Regions from separate parts of the Pelagerythrobacter marensis genome, predicted to be linked through region 3. Evidence: predicted binding sites of a transcription regulator. Region 3 holds the regulator's gene; each other region holds the start of a gene.

Region 1 (3,268 bases), 280 kb from region 3:
GCACCCGGTACCCCTGGCCGCGCAAATACCGATCGCGCACGACATCCCGCTCCGGCGCCACGTCGTGCGACCACCCGTCGAGTTCCACGACCAGCTTGTGCTCGCGGCACAGGAAGTCGGCAAAGTACGGCCCGACCGGCATCTGCCGGCTGAACTTCACACCAAGCTGCGACTTGGAGAGATACTGCCAAAGCGTCCGTTCCGCGAGAGTGGCCCGATTGCGCAGCTCCCGCGCGCGCTTCGTGTTCCGCGGTTTGAATGTCGTCACCGTAGCACTGTGCCCACCCCCGACCCCTCCCGCAAGCGGGAGGGGAGAGGCTCTCGCAGCGAGGTATATCCACGCGGCCACCCCTCCCGCTTGCGGGAGGGGCGCGAGACTTGGTGAGCGCAGCGAACCTAGTCGCAGCGGGGTGGGCCCCTGCGCTCGCGGGAGCGAGACTTGCTGAGCCGGAGGCGAAGCTAGTCGCAGCGGGGCGGGCCGGCGAAGATCGCCTCAGCCCTTCTTCTTCCCGCCGTCCTGCTCGATCTGTCTGGCGCCGCCGGACCCGAGCGGGATTTTCCGCCCGCGGCTCTTCTCGGCGGTCCGGGGCAGGGTGATCGTCAGCACCCCGTCGGAGAAGTCGGCGCTGCACGCCTCCTCGTCGATGCCCGACGGCAGGGCGATACGGCGTTCGAAGCTGCCGTAGCTCCGCTCGCGATAGCCGCCGTCGGCATCCTCGCGCGTGCTGCGCTTCTCGCCGCGCAAGGTCAGGACGCCGTCTTCCACGGTGAGGTCGATGTCCTCTTCCTTCACCCCCGGCAGTTCGGCGGCGATCTCCACTTTGTCGTCGTCCTGGTGGATGTCCATCGCGGGGGCCGCCATGCCGGACCGCCCGAAGAATCCGGTGTCGCCGTCCCGGTCGAACAAGTCGTCGAACAGGCGGTTCATCCGGTGATGCAGGTCGAACAGCGATCCGCCGCCGGGGCCGCCGCGCGCGAGGCCGGAACGGCGATCGAACGGTGTCAGATATCCAAGTGCCATATGTTTCCTCCTCTTTCTGCAAAACGGCGGAAGAGCAGGCGGCCGCGGGATCAAAAGGGGACGCGCCGGCCGCCTCTCGTTCCGCTGCGGAAAACGATTCGGGCGCCCTCCCGTTCCCCTGGCGAACGGCATCCGCGGCGCGAGGCCGGGCACCGGTGCGGGCCGACCGAATCGCCCGTCATTCCCGCGCAGTCTCCGCCCCGTGCTCGCGCCCATGCCGCCGCAGGCGGAACGCCAGCGCCAGCAGCGCGACGCCGGCGATCAACGCCCAGATGCCGATCATCCAGGCGACCGACAGCAGCGTCGGTTCCGGCGCGACGATCAGCAGCGCGATCAGGCCCGCGCCCAGCAGCACGGTCAGCGCGCCGCACGCGATCAGCAGCCATTCGCCGCGGATCGCGCGGCGCAGGCGCCAGGCGGCGACGATCTGGAGCACGCCGCTTGCCACCGCCCAGGCGGCGATCAGCGCGATGGCGGTGAGGGCATAGGCGAGCGTGCCGAGGGCGGGGAACAGCACGAAGATCACGCCCACGGCGATCCCGAGCATGCCCGCGAGGATCAGCGCCCACCACCGCTCCTCCTTCCGCCGCGCCCCGCGCACTCCGCTGGCGACCGCGAAAATCCCATCGACGAAGCAGAACGCGGCGAAGACCAGCGCGAAAGCGAACAGCGCCGGCCGCGGAAAAGCGAGCGCCAGCGCGCCCAGCACCAGCAACAACCCGCCGCGAAACGCAAACCAGCCCCAGTTCCGCGCGGGGAGATGGTCGACAAAGGCGCCGTCGGCGGCGCCGGTGGGTGGCGTTTCGGTCGTGGAATCCATGGGTCCTCTCCTTCGGAAAGCGCCGCTCCTGTCGCCAATGTGCGACTGTCGCGCGGGTTCCGGCCCGTTGCAAATCGACCTGCCGCGGCCATATGGCACGCTCACCGCTGACCTGCCCGCACGCCTCTTGACGGCAGCGAACAATTCGGGAACACGGCTTCGCATGGCACTTACCCACATTTCCGTCCGCGGCGCGCGCGAGCATAACCTCAAGGGCATCGATATCGATCTGCCGCGCGATTCGCTGATCGTGATCACCGGGCTTTCGGGCTCGGGCAAGTCGAGCCTCGCGTTCGACACGATCTATGCCGAAGGGCAGCGGCGCTATGTCGAGAGCCTTAGCGCCTATGCGCGTCAGTTCCTCGAAATGATGCAGAAGCCCGATGTCGAACATATCGACGGGCTTTCCCCCGCCATCAGCATCGAGCAGAAGACGACGAGCCGCAATCCGCGCTCGACCGTCGCGACGGTGACCGAGATCTACGACTACATGCGCCTGCTCTGGGCGCGCGTCGGCGTGCCCTATTCGCCCGCCACCGGCCTGCCGATCGAGGCGCAGACCGTCTCCAACATGGTCGACCGGGTCATGGCCCTGCCCGAAGGCACGCGGCTCTACCTGCTCGCGCCCGTGGTGCGCGGGCGCAAGGGCGAATATCGCAAGGAGCTGGCCGAATGGCAGAAGGCCGGCTTCACGCGCGTGCGCATCGACGGGGAGATGTACGCAATCGAGGAAGCGCCCGCGCTCGACAAGAAATACAAGCACGATATCGAGGTTGTGGTCGACCGGCTCGCCGTGCGCGAGGGGATCGAGACGCGGCTGGCCGACAGCTTCGAAACCGCGCTCAAGCTGGCCGACGGGCTGGCCTATGTCGATCTGGCGGATGGGACGGTGGCGGAGGTTTTGGCGCGGGCCCCCTCCACCACCGGGCTTGCGCCCGGCGGTCCCCCTCCCCCAGTGGGGGAGGATCGGGAAGGCGCAGCGCAAACTCCTCCCCCTCCGGGGGAGGGGGACCAGCCGAAGGCTGGTGGAGGGGGCGCCACGAGCACCGCGGGCACCACGGGCGGCAAGATGAAAGGCGCCGGCCTGCCGCCCAACCGGATCGTCTTTTCCGAACGCTTCGCCTGCCCGGTCAGCGGCTTCACGATCGAGGAGATCGAGCCGCGGCTGTTCAGCTTCAACGCCCCGCAGGGCGCCTGCGCCACGTGCGACGGGCTGGGCGAGAAGCAGCTGTTCGACCCGCAGCTCGTCGTCCCGAACGAGGCGCTGACGCTCAAGCAGGGCGCCGTCGTGCCCTGGGCCAAGTCCAACCCGCCATCGCCTTATTACATGCAGGTCCTCGCCAGCCTGGCGAAGGAGTTCGGGTTCGATCTCACCACCCCGTGGAACGAACTTTCCGACGAGCATCGCGACATCGTCCTCCACGGCA
Region 2 (3,268 bases), 1.0 Mb from region 3:
ACAAGGAGAGCCTGTTCTTGAAAGCCGTCGATCATTACGACCGGTACAGCGCAGGTCTCTACGAGGAGGCGTTCAAGAAGACGTCCGCACGCGAAGTCGCACTTGGCATTCTTATGGGCGAAATCGATCTCGTCTCCGGGAAGGATACCCCCGAAGGCTGCTTGATGGTGCAGGGCGCTTTGGCCACCAGTCCGGAATCCGAGGACGTCCGGAAAGCGATGGCGAGGCTGCGTCGAGCTGCCGAAGCCGATGTCGCTGCCCGCTTCGCGCAGTTCGAGGAGGCTGGCGAACTCCCGTCTGGCTGGAGCGCGCGATCGCTCGCCGGCTATGTCATGACGGTAGCGACAGGAATGGCGGTTCAGGCCAAAAGCGGTGCGTCACGGGCGGAGCTGAACGACGTCGCCGATATGGCGATGAAGATCTGGCCCAATGAATGAGGCGCCGAGAGCCTGTCGCTCGGCATTCGAGTTCGTTGCCGTTGACGAGGAAATCGGGTGAGATGTTCCATCATTTCGGAATAGTCGTTTCGGGCGGCGACAAAACTCTACGCCTTATGAGAACTGTCTGGAACCGCTGGGGCTCGACATTGATCGGCGGCATCCAGTGGCACCTTGATCGCCGCTCCTAGGGAGAGCGGTGCCGTCGGGTTCCTGTACGTGAGCACCGAAACGTTGGAGTTCTAGACTAGTCGGAGTCGCACTGGCCCTCGTCTTCTCGGACCAGTCGGTCTATGGTCGTGGCCTTCTATAAGACCGCGCTTGCTCGGAAGGCGTGGACAATGTGGCGCGTCGGGCGAACGGCAGTTCATTCGGCGTGAGATTGACCAAGCCTGCGGATGCAATTTGGGGGAGGTGGCGCACCCACCAGGATTCGAACCTGGGGCCTTCGCCTTCGGAGGGCGACGCTCTATCCAGCTGAGCTATGGGTGCTTACCGTGTCGCAAATGCTTACGCAGTGCTTACGTGAACTTTTCGCGAGTTGAAAGATCAGAACGAGGGTCTCGCAAATCCTTGTTCTCACTACCTCTTTTTGTCTCCTCTTTGTCGCCCAGCCCCTTGACATCAGCCTTCGGAGGGCAGCGCTCTATCCAGCTGAGCTACGGGTGCTGGCGCGAGCGGGGCGCTTAGCAAAGGGGGGCGCCGCGTGCCAGTTGAATTTGACGGAGGTTCCGCGGATCGCCGCGGCGGGTCAGCGTTTCGGCAAGCGGATGGGCAATATGCGGCTCACCGCGCTGCTGGCTCTCGCACCGGACGCCGGCGCGTCCGGACCTCGCTCAGGCGTCTGAGAACCGCAGACGGCCGCCTGCAGGCTTGACTGAGTTCACTATCTGTTCCAACAAATGGCGGATGATCGACGCCCCGCTGCCCGCACCGTCCGCTCTCGAAAACGCCAGTGCCGCCGACGTGGCGCGCGGGATCGGCCGCCTGTTCGCCCGCAACGATATCTGGTGCCTCGGCGAAATGCCGCTGCGCAACGGCAGGCGCGCAGACCTGATGGGAATCGACGCGAAAGGCCGCATCGTCATCGTCGAAATCAAGGTGAGCCGCGCCGATCTGCTGGGCGACGGCAAGTGGCCCGACTATCTCGATTTCTGCGACCGGTTTTACTGGGGTCTCCCGCTTGCGCTCGATCGTTCGCCGCTCGACCTCGCCGATTTCCGCCCCGATTGCTGCGGGGTCATCGTCGCCGACGGCTACGACGCCGAAATCGTCCGCCCCGCGCCGTCGCAACCGCTTTCGCCCGCCCGGCGGAAAGTCGAAGTCGAACGGCTCGCGCGCACGGCCCTGCGCCGCGGCGTGATCGCGCTCGATCCGCAATGCGCCGCAATGGGAACAGCCGGGCACGCCCCGGCATCGTGAAGGCGTTCAGCGATCGGGCGCGCTGCGCAGACGAAATTCTTCGACCGGCACGCCGCCGATCAGGTGTTCCTGGATGATCCGTTCGAGCACCCCCTCGGTGCACGAATGATACCAGACCTGGTCGGGCCAGACGACCGCGATCGGCCCCGCTTCGCATATCTGCAGGCAATCGGCCTTCGTCCGTTGGACGACCGAGCCCGCGATGCGCAGCTCCTTCAGCCGCTTCTTGAGGTATTTCCAGGCGCGCTCCCCCTCTTCGCGGCGGCAGCATTTCTGCTTGTCCGACATCGCGCACAGAAAGATATGGCGCGCAACCGTTTCGCCGCCGATCGCGCGGAGCGCCTTCTGCGCTTTGCCCAGTTCCTTCGGAGCGGTCATTCCTCGCCCAGCCAACGGTCGAGCCAGGCAAAGACCGTCTCATGCCACTGCAACGAGTTCTTCGCCCCCAGCACCCAGTGATTTTCGCCTGGGAAGACGAGCAGTTGCGCCGGCACGCCGCGTTCCTGCAGCGCCGTGAACGCGCCCAGCGCCTGGGTATAGGGAACGCGGAAATCCTTCTGGCCGGTGACGACCAGCATCGGGGTCTTCCACTTGTCGACGTGGTGGACGGGGTTCCACTTTTCGTAAAGTTCCGGATTGGCGGCATAGGATCCGCCGAAATCCCAGCGCGGGAACCACAGCTCCTCGGTCGTGTAATAGAAGCTGCGCATGTCGAACAGGCCATCGTGCTGCACCAGGCAGTCGAACCGGTCCGGCCATTGCCCGGCGATCCAGTTCATCATGTAACCGCCATAGCTCGCACCCATTGCGCAGGCGCGCGTCCCGTCGATCTGCGGATCGAGCGCCAGGGCGGCGGCCAATCCCTTTTGCAGATCCTCGAGCGGCTTGCCGCCCCAGTCGCGGTTGATCGCATCGGTGAAGGCCTGGCCGTATCCGGTGGACCCGTGAAAGTCGACCGAGATCACCGCATAGCCCCGGCTCGCCACAACGCGGGGGTTCCACCGCGTCGACCAACTGTCGTTGAACGACCCCTGCGGGCCGCCGTGGACGTAGAGGATTGCCGGCATCGGCCCATCGCGCCCGTCGAGCTTGGTGATCTGGCCCCAGACCGTGGCCCCGCCGGCGCCTGCAAAGCTGAACCGCCGGGTGACGATAGGTGCGAGCCGGCCGAGGTGGCGCCCGGCGACCTCGGTCAGCGGCATGGCCTGCTGCCAGCCCTGCGAAAGGAACAGCTCGGGCGGGGCGCCGATCGAATCGCGCGTGAACAGCAGGCGCTCGCCCGAAAGCGGAACGACATTGCCGATATGCGCCTCGTTACCCGCCATCAGGTCGAGTTCTTCCACCTGCCCTGTCGCCGGGTCGATCCGATAGGCCGGGGTGTCGAGAACGTCCTGCGCGGTGGCAACGAG
Region 3 (3,268 bases):
TTCGGTCGCGCTCCTGACAATCTACGACATGGCCAAGGCGGTGCAGAAGGACATGACGATCGAAGGCGTCCGCCTGATCGAGAAGACCGGCGGCAGGTCCGGCGACTGGCGCGCGGGGGAATGAGCGGAGCGCCCCTGCCGCTGGAGGACGCCTGGGCGAAGCTGCTCGCCCTGGTGCAGGCCTTGCCGGCGGAGGATCTCGCCGTCGGGGCCGCCGGTGGCCGCTATCTCGCGCAGCCGCTTGCCGCGCGGCTGACTCGCCCCGCCGCCGATCTTTCCGCGATGGACGGCTTCGCGCTCGCCGGCGAGGGACCCTGGAGCGTGATCGGCGAGAGCCGCTGCGGCGCCCCGTTCGGCGGCGCGCTGGAAGACGGCCAGGCCGTGCGCATTTCGACCGGGGCGACGGTGCCCGCGGGGAGCGACCGGGTGCTGATACAGGAAGACGCCCGGCGCGACGGGGATCGTCTCGCGCTCGCCGGTCCGATGCCGGGCCCCGGAGCGAACATTCGCGCGCGCGGGATCGACTTCGGCGAAGGCGACGCGCTGCTTCCCGCCGGCAGCCGGATCGGCCCGCGGCAAGTCGCCCTCGCCCTCTCGGCCGGGGCGGATACCGTGCGCGTCCACCGCGCCCCGCGCGTCGCGATCCTCGATTGCGGCGACGAGCTGGTCGACGGGTCCGTCCCCGCCACCAACGGGGCGATGCTGGCCGCGATGGCCGGTGCCCTGCCGTGCGAGGTGCGCCGGATCGGCCCGGTGCCCGACGATCGCGAGGCGCTCGGCCAGGCGTTGGCCCGGTGCGACGACTGCGACTTCGTGCTGACGAGCGGCGGCGCCTCGGTCGGCGATCACGATCTCGTGCGCCCGGCGCTCGAGGCCTGGGGCGCGCGGATGGCATTCTGGCGCGTCGCGATCAGGCCGGGCAAGCCGCTGATGGTGGCGCGCCGCGAAGGCGCGCTTGTCCTCGGCCTGCCGGGCAACCCCGTGTCCGCCTTCGTCACCGGCTTCCTCTTCGCGATCCCGGCGCTGCGCGCGCTGCTGGGTGCGCCCGATCCGCTGCCGGCCAGCGAGCCGGTGCCGGCGGGCCGCGACCTGCCGCCGGGGGGTGAGCGCGGCGAGTTCCTGCGGGCGAACCTGCGCGGCGGACGCGCCCTGCCGATCATGCAGCGCGACAGCAGCCTCCTTTCCCCTCTCGCCCGCGCCGATGCGCTGATCTGGCGCCCGCCGCACTGCCCGCCGGCGAAAGCGGGAACGGATGTTCCGGTCTATCGGCTCGAGAATGGCGCAATTGCTTGACTTGACTGGCAAGGTTGCCTAATTGTTCCGTATTCGTTCGCAACCGCGCACGATCGTGTCAGGCGGCCAGGGAGTTTTCGCCATGCTGACGGCAAAGCAGCACGAGCTGATCCGGTTCATCCAGCAGCGGCTGGAAGAAACCGGCATCTCGCCTTCGTTCGAGGAAATGAAGGAAGCGCTCGATCTCAAGAGCAAGTCGGGCGTGCACCGCCTGATTTCCGCATTGGAGGAACGCGGTTTCATCCGTCGCCTACCCAACCGCGCCCGCGCGCTGGAGGTGCTGCGCGATCCGGCCGATTCCACGCCCGTCGCGCGCGGCGCCAGGGCCGACAATGTCGTCGACTTGCGGAGCGCGGCCGCCAGGCGGGCGGAAAAGGCAGTGCCCGAGCCGGCGAACGACGTGATCGAGATCCCGCTCCACGGCCGGATCGCCGCCGGCGCGCCGATCGAGGCGCTGGAAGGGCAAAGCAGCCTGCCGGTCCCCGCCGCCCTGCTCGGCCCGGGCGAGCACTATGCGCTGGAGGTGTCGGGCGATTCGATGATCGAAGCGGGCATTTTCGACGGCGATTTCGCGCTCGTGCGCCGCACCGATGTCGCCCGCGACGGCGAAATCGTGGTCGCGCTCGTGCGGAACGAGGAAGCGACGCTGAAATATCTGCGGCGCGAGAACGGCATGATCCGGCTCGATCCGGCCAACGGGTCCTACGAATCGCAGGTCTACCGGCCGGACGAAGTTCAGGTCCAGGGCAAGCTCTCGGGCCTTCTGCGCCGCTACCACTGACGCGCGAGGGGCCGCGGTTGCAGGCTGCGGGCGATTGCCGGGCTAGCGGCGCGCGCCCCGCCACCAGCCATGCTCGCCCTGGCTCTCGGCGCCGCTGACCATTCGCGGCCGGTCGAGGTAAAGCGCCAGCCCGCCGGTGCGTTCCAGCAGGCGGCGGTCCGCCTTGAGCCAGCGCGGGCGGCAGCTTCGCGGCAGGAAGCGGTCCGCAACGACCACGTCGGCCCGGTCGCAGGCGGCGGCGAGCGCGCGCTCTTCCACCAGGGTGCGACTGCGCGCCATCAGCAAAGTCCAGGGGCGGCCGTCCCGCCGGATGGTGAGCACGCAGAAGTCGCGGCTGCACCGGGCGCCCGGCCACTGCGCCAGCGGGATCGGCTCGCCTTGCAGCCCGGCGAGTTCGCGCAAGTTGTCGCGGGCGTAAGCGCTGCGGCTGTCGCGCAGGACCAGCAGCCGGTCACCCTCCCCCGCGATCCCCACGTGCCGCCCGTCGGACGAGACAAGGACATCGGGCGCCGGCGTCGCCGCGATCAGCAGCGCGGCGGCGATTGCGGCAGGAGCCAGCCCGAGCAGCCGTGCCTTCCCCCGCCATAGCGCCAGCCACAGCCCCCCGGCGACGAAGAGCGCGATCGTCCCCAACCCCATCTGCGGCGCGAGCTTGACCGCACCGGGCTGGCCGGCGGTGAAGTGGGCAATCGCCAGCAGCAGTTCCAGCGACTTGCCGGCCAGCCACCAGGCAGGCGCGCCCGCTCCGAACAGGTCGAGCGCGAGCGCCAGGGCGATCAGCGGCATCGAGGCGAACGTGACCAGCGGGATCGCGATCATGTTCGCCAGCGCGCCGTAGACCCCCGCCCGGTGAAAATGGAACAGCACGATCGGCATCAGCGCGATCTCGATCACGAGGCCGGTCAGCAGCAGCATCGCCGCACGCCGTGCGCACCAGGCGGGCCATCCCTCGTCGCGCGGAGCAAGGAAGGCTTTCACCGGCGCGCTGGTGTGCAGCGCCACGATCGCCAGCACCGCCGCAAAGCTCATCTGGAAGCTCGGCCCGACCAGCGATTCGGGCCACAGCAGCAGGACGCAGATCGCCGCCACCGCGACCATCCTGAGCGACAGCGGCTCGCGACCCAGCGCCAGGGCGACCAGCACCAGCAGCGCGCCGATGCAGCTGCGCACCGTCGGCACCTGCGCGCCGGTGAG

Evidence for each region. The regulator LexA, encoded in region 3, represses DNA repair genes until DNA is damaged. The targets are predictions, from matches to a motif close to GTTCCNCNCTTGTTCT.
Region 1: the regulator LexA is predicted to act here: its motif matches at 1,979-1,994, upstream of uvrA (excinuclease ABC subunit UvrA).
Region 2: the regulator LexA is predicted to act here: its motif matches at 1,319-1,334, upstream of V5F89_RS03910 (MmcB family DNA repair protein).

Annotation. Positions count from the first base shown of each region.
Region 1 covers NZ_CP144918.1:1,595,401-1,598,668, forward strand. Annotated here, with positions in the region: gene V5F89_RS07470 (endonuclease domain-containing protein) at 1-268, opposite strand, end outside; gene V5F89_RS07475 (Hsp20/alpha crystallin family protein) at 494-1,021, opposite strand; gene V5F89_RS07480 (HdeD family acid-resistance protein) at 1,200-1,841, opposite strand; gene uvrA (excinuclease ABC subunit UvrA) at 2,005-3,268, shown strand, end outside.
Region 2 covers NZ_CP144918.1:829,558-832,825, reverse strand. Annotated here, with positions in the region: gene V5F89_RS03920 (TetR/AcrR family transcriptional regulator) at 1-437, shown strand, start outside; tRNA gene V5F89_RS03915 (tRNA-Arg) at 853-929, opposite strand; gene V5F89_RS03910 (MmcB family DNA repair protein) at 1,347-1,859, shown strand; gene V5F89_RS03905 ((2Fe-2S) ferredoxin domain-containing protein) at 1,866-2,237, opposite strand; gene V5F89_RS03900 (S9 family peptidase) at 2,234-3,268, opposite strand, start outside.
Region 3 covers NZ_CP144918.1:1,878,384-1,881,651, reverse strand. Annotated here, with positions in the region: gene moaC (cyclic pyranopterin monophosphate synthase MoaC) at 1-124, shown strand, start outside; gene V5F89_RS08850 (molybdopterin molybdotransferase MoeA) at 121-1,293, shown strand; gene lexA (transcriptional repressor LexA) at 1,376-2,074, shown strand; gene V5F89_RS08840 (ComEC/Rec2 family competence protein) at 2,117-3,268, opposite strand, start outside.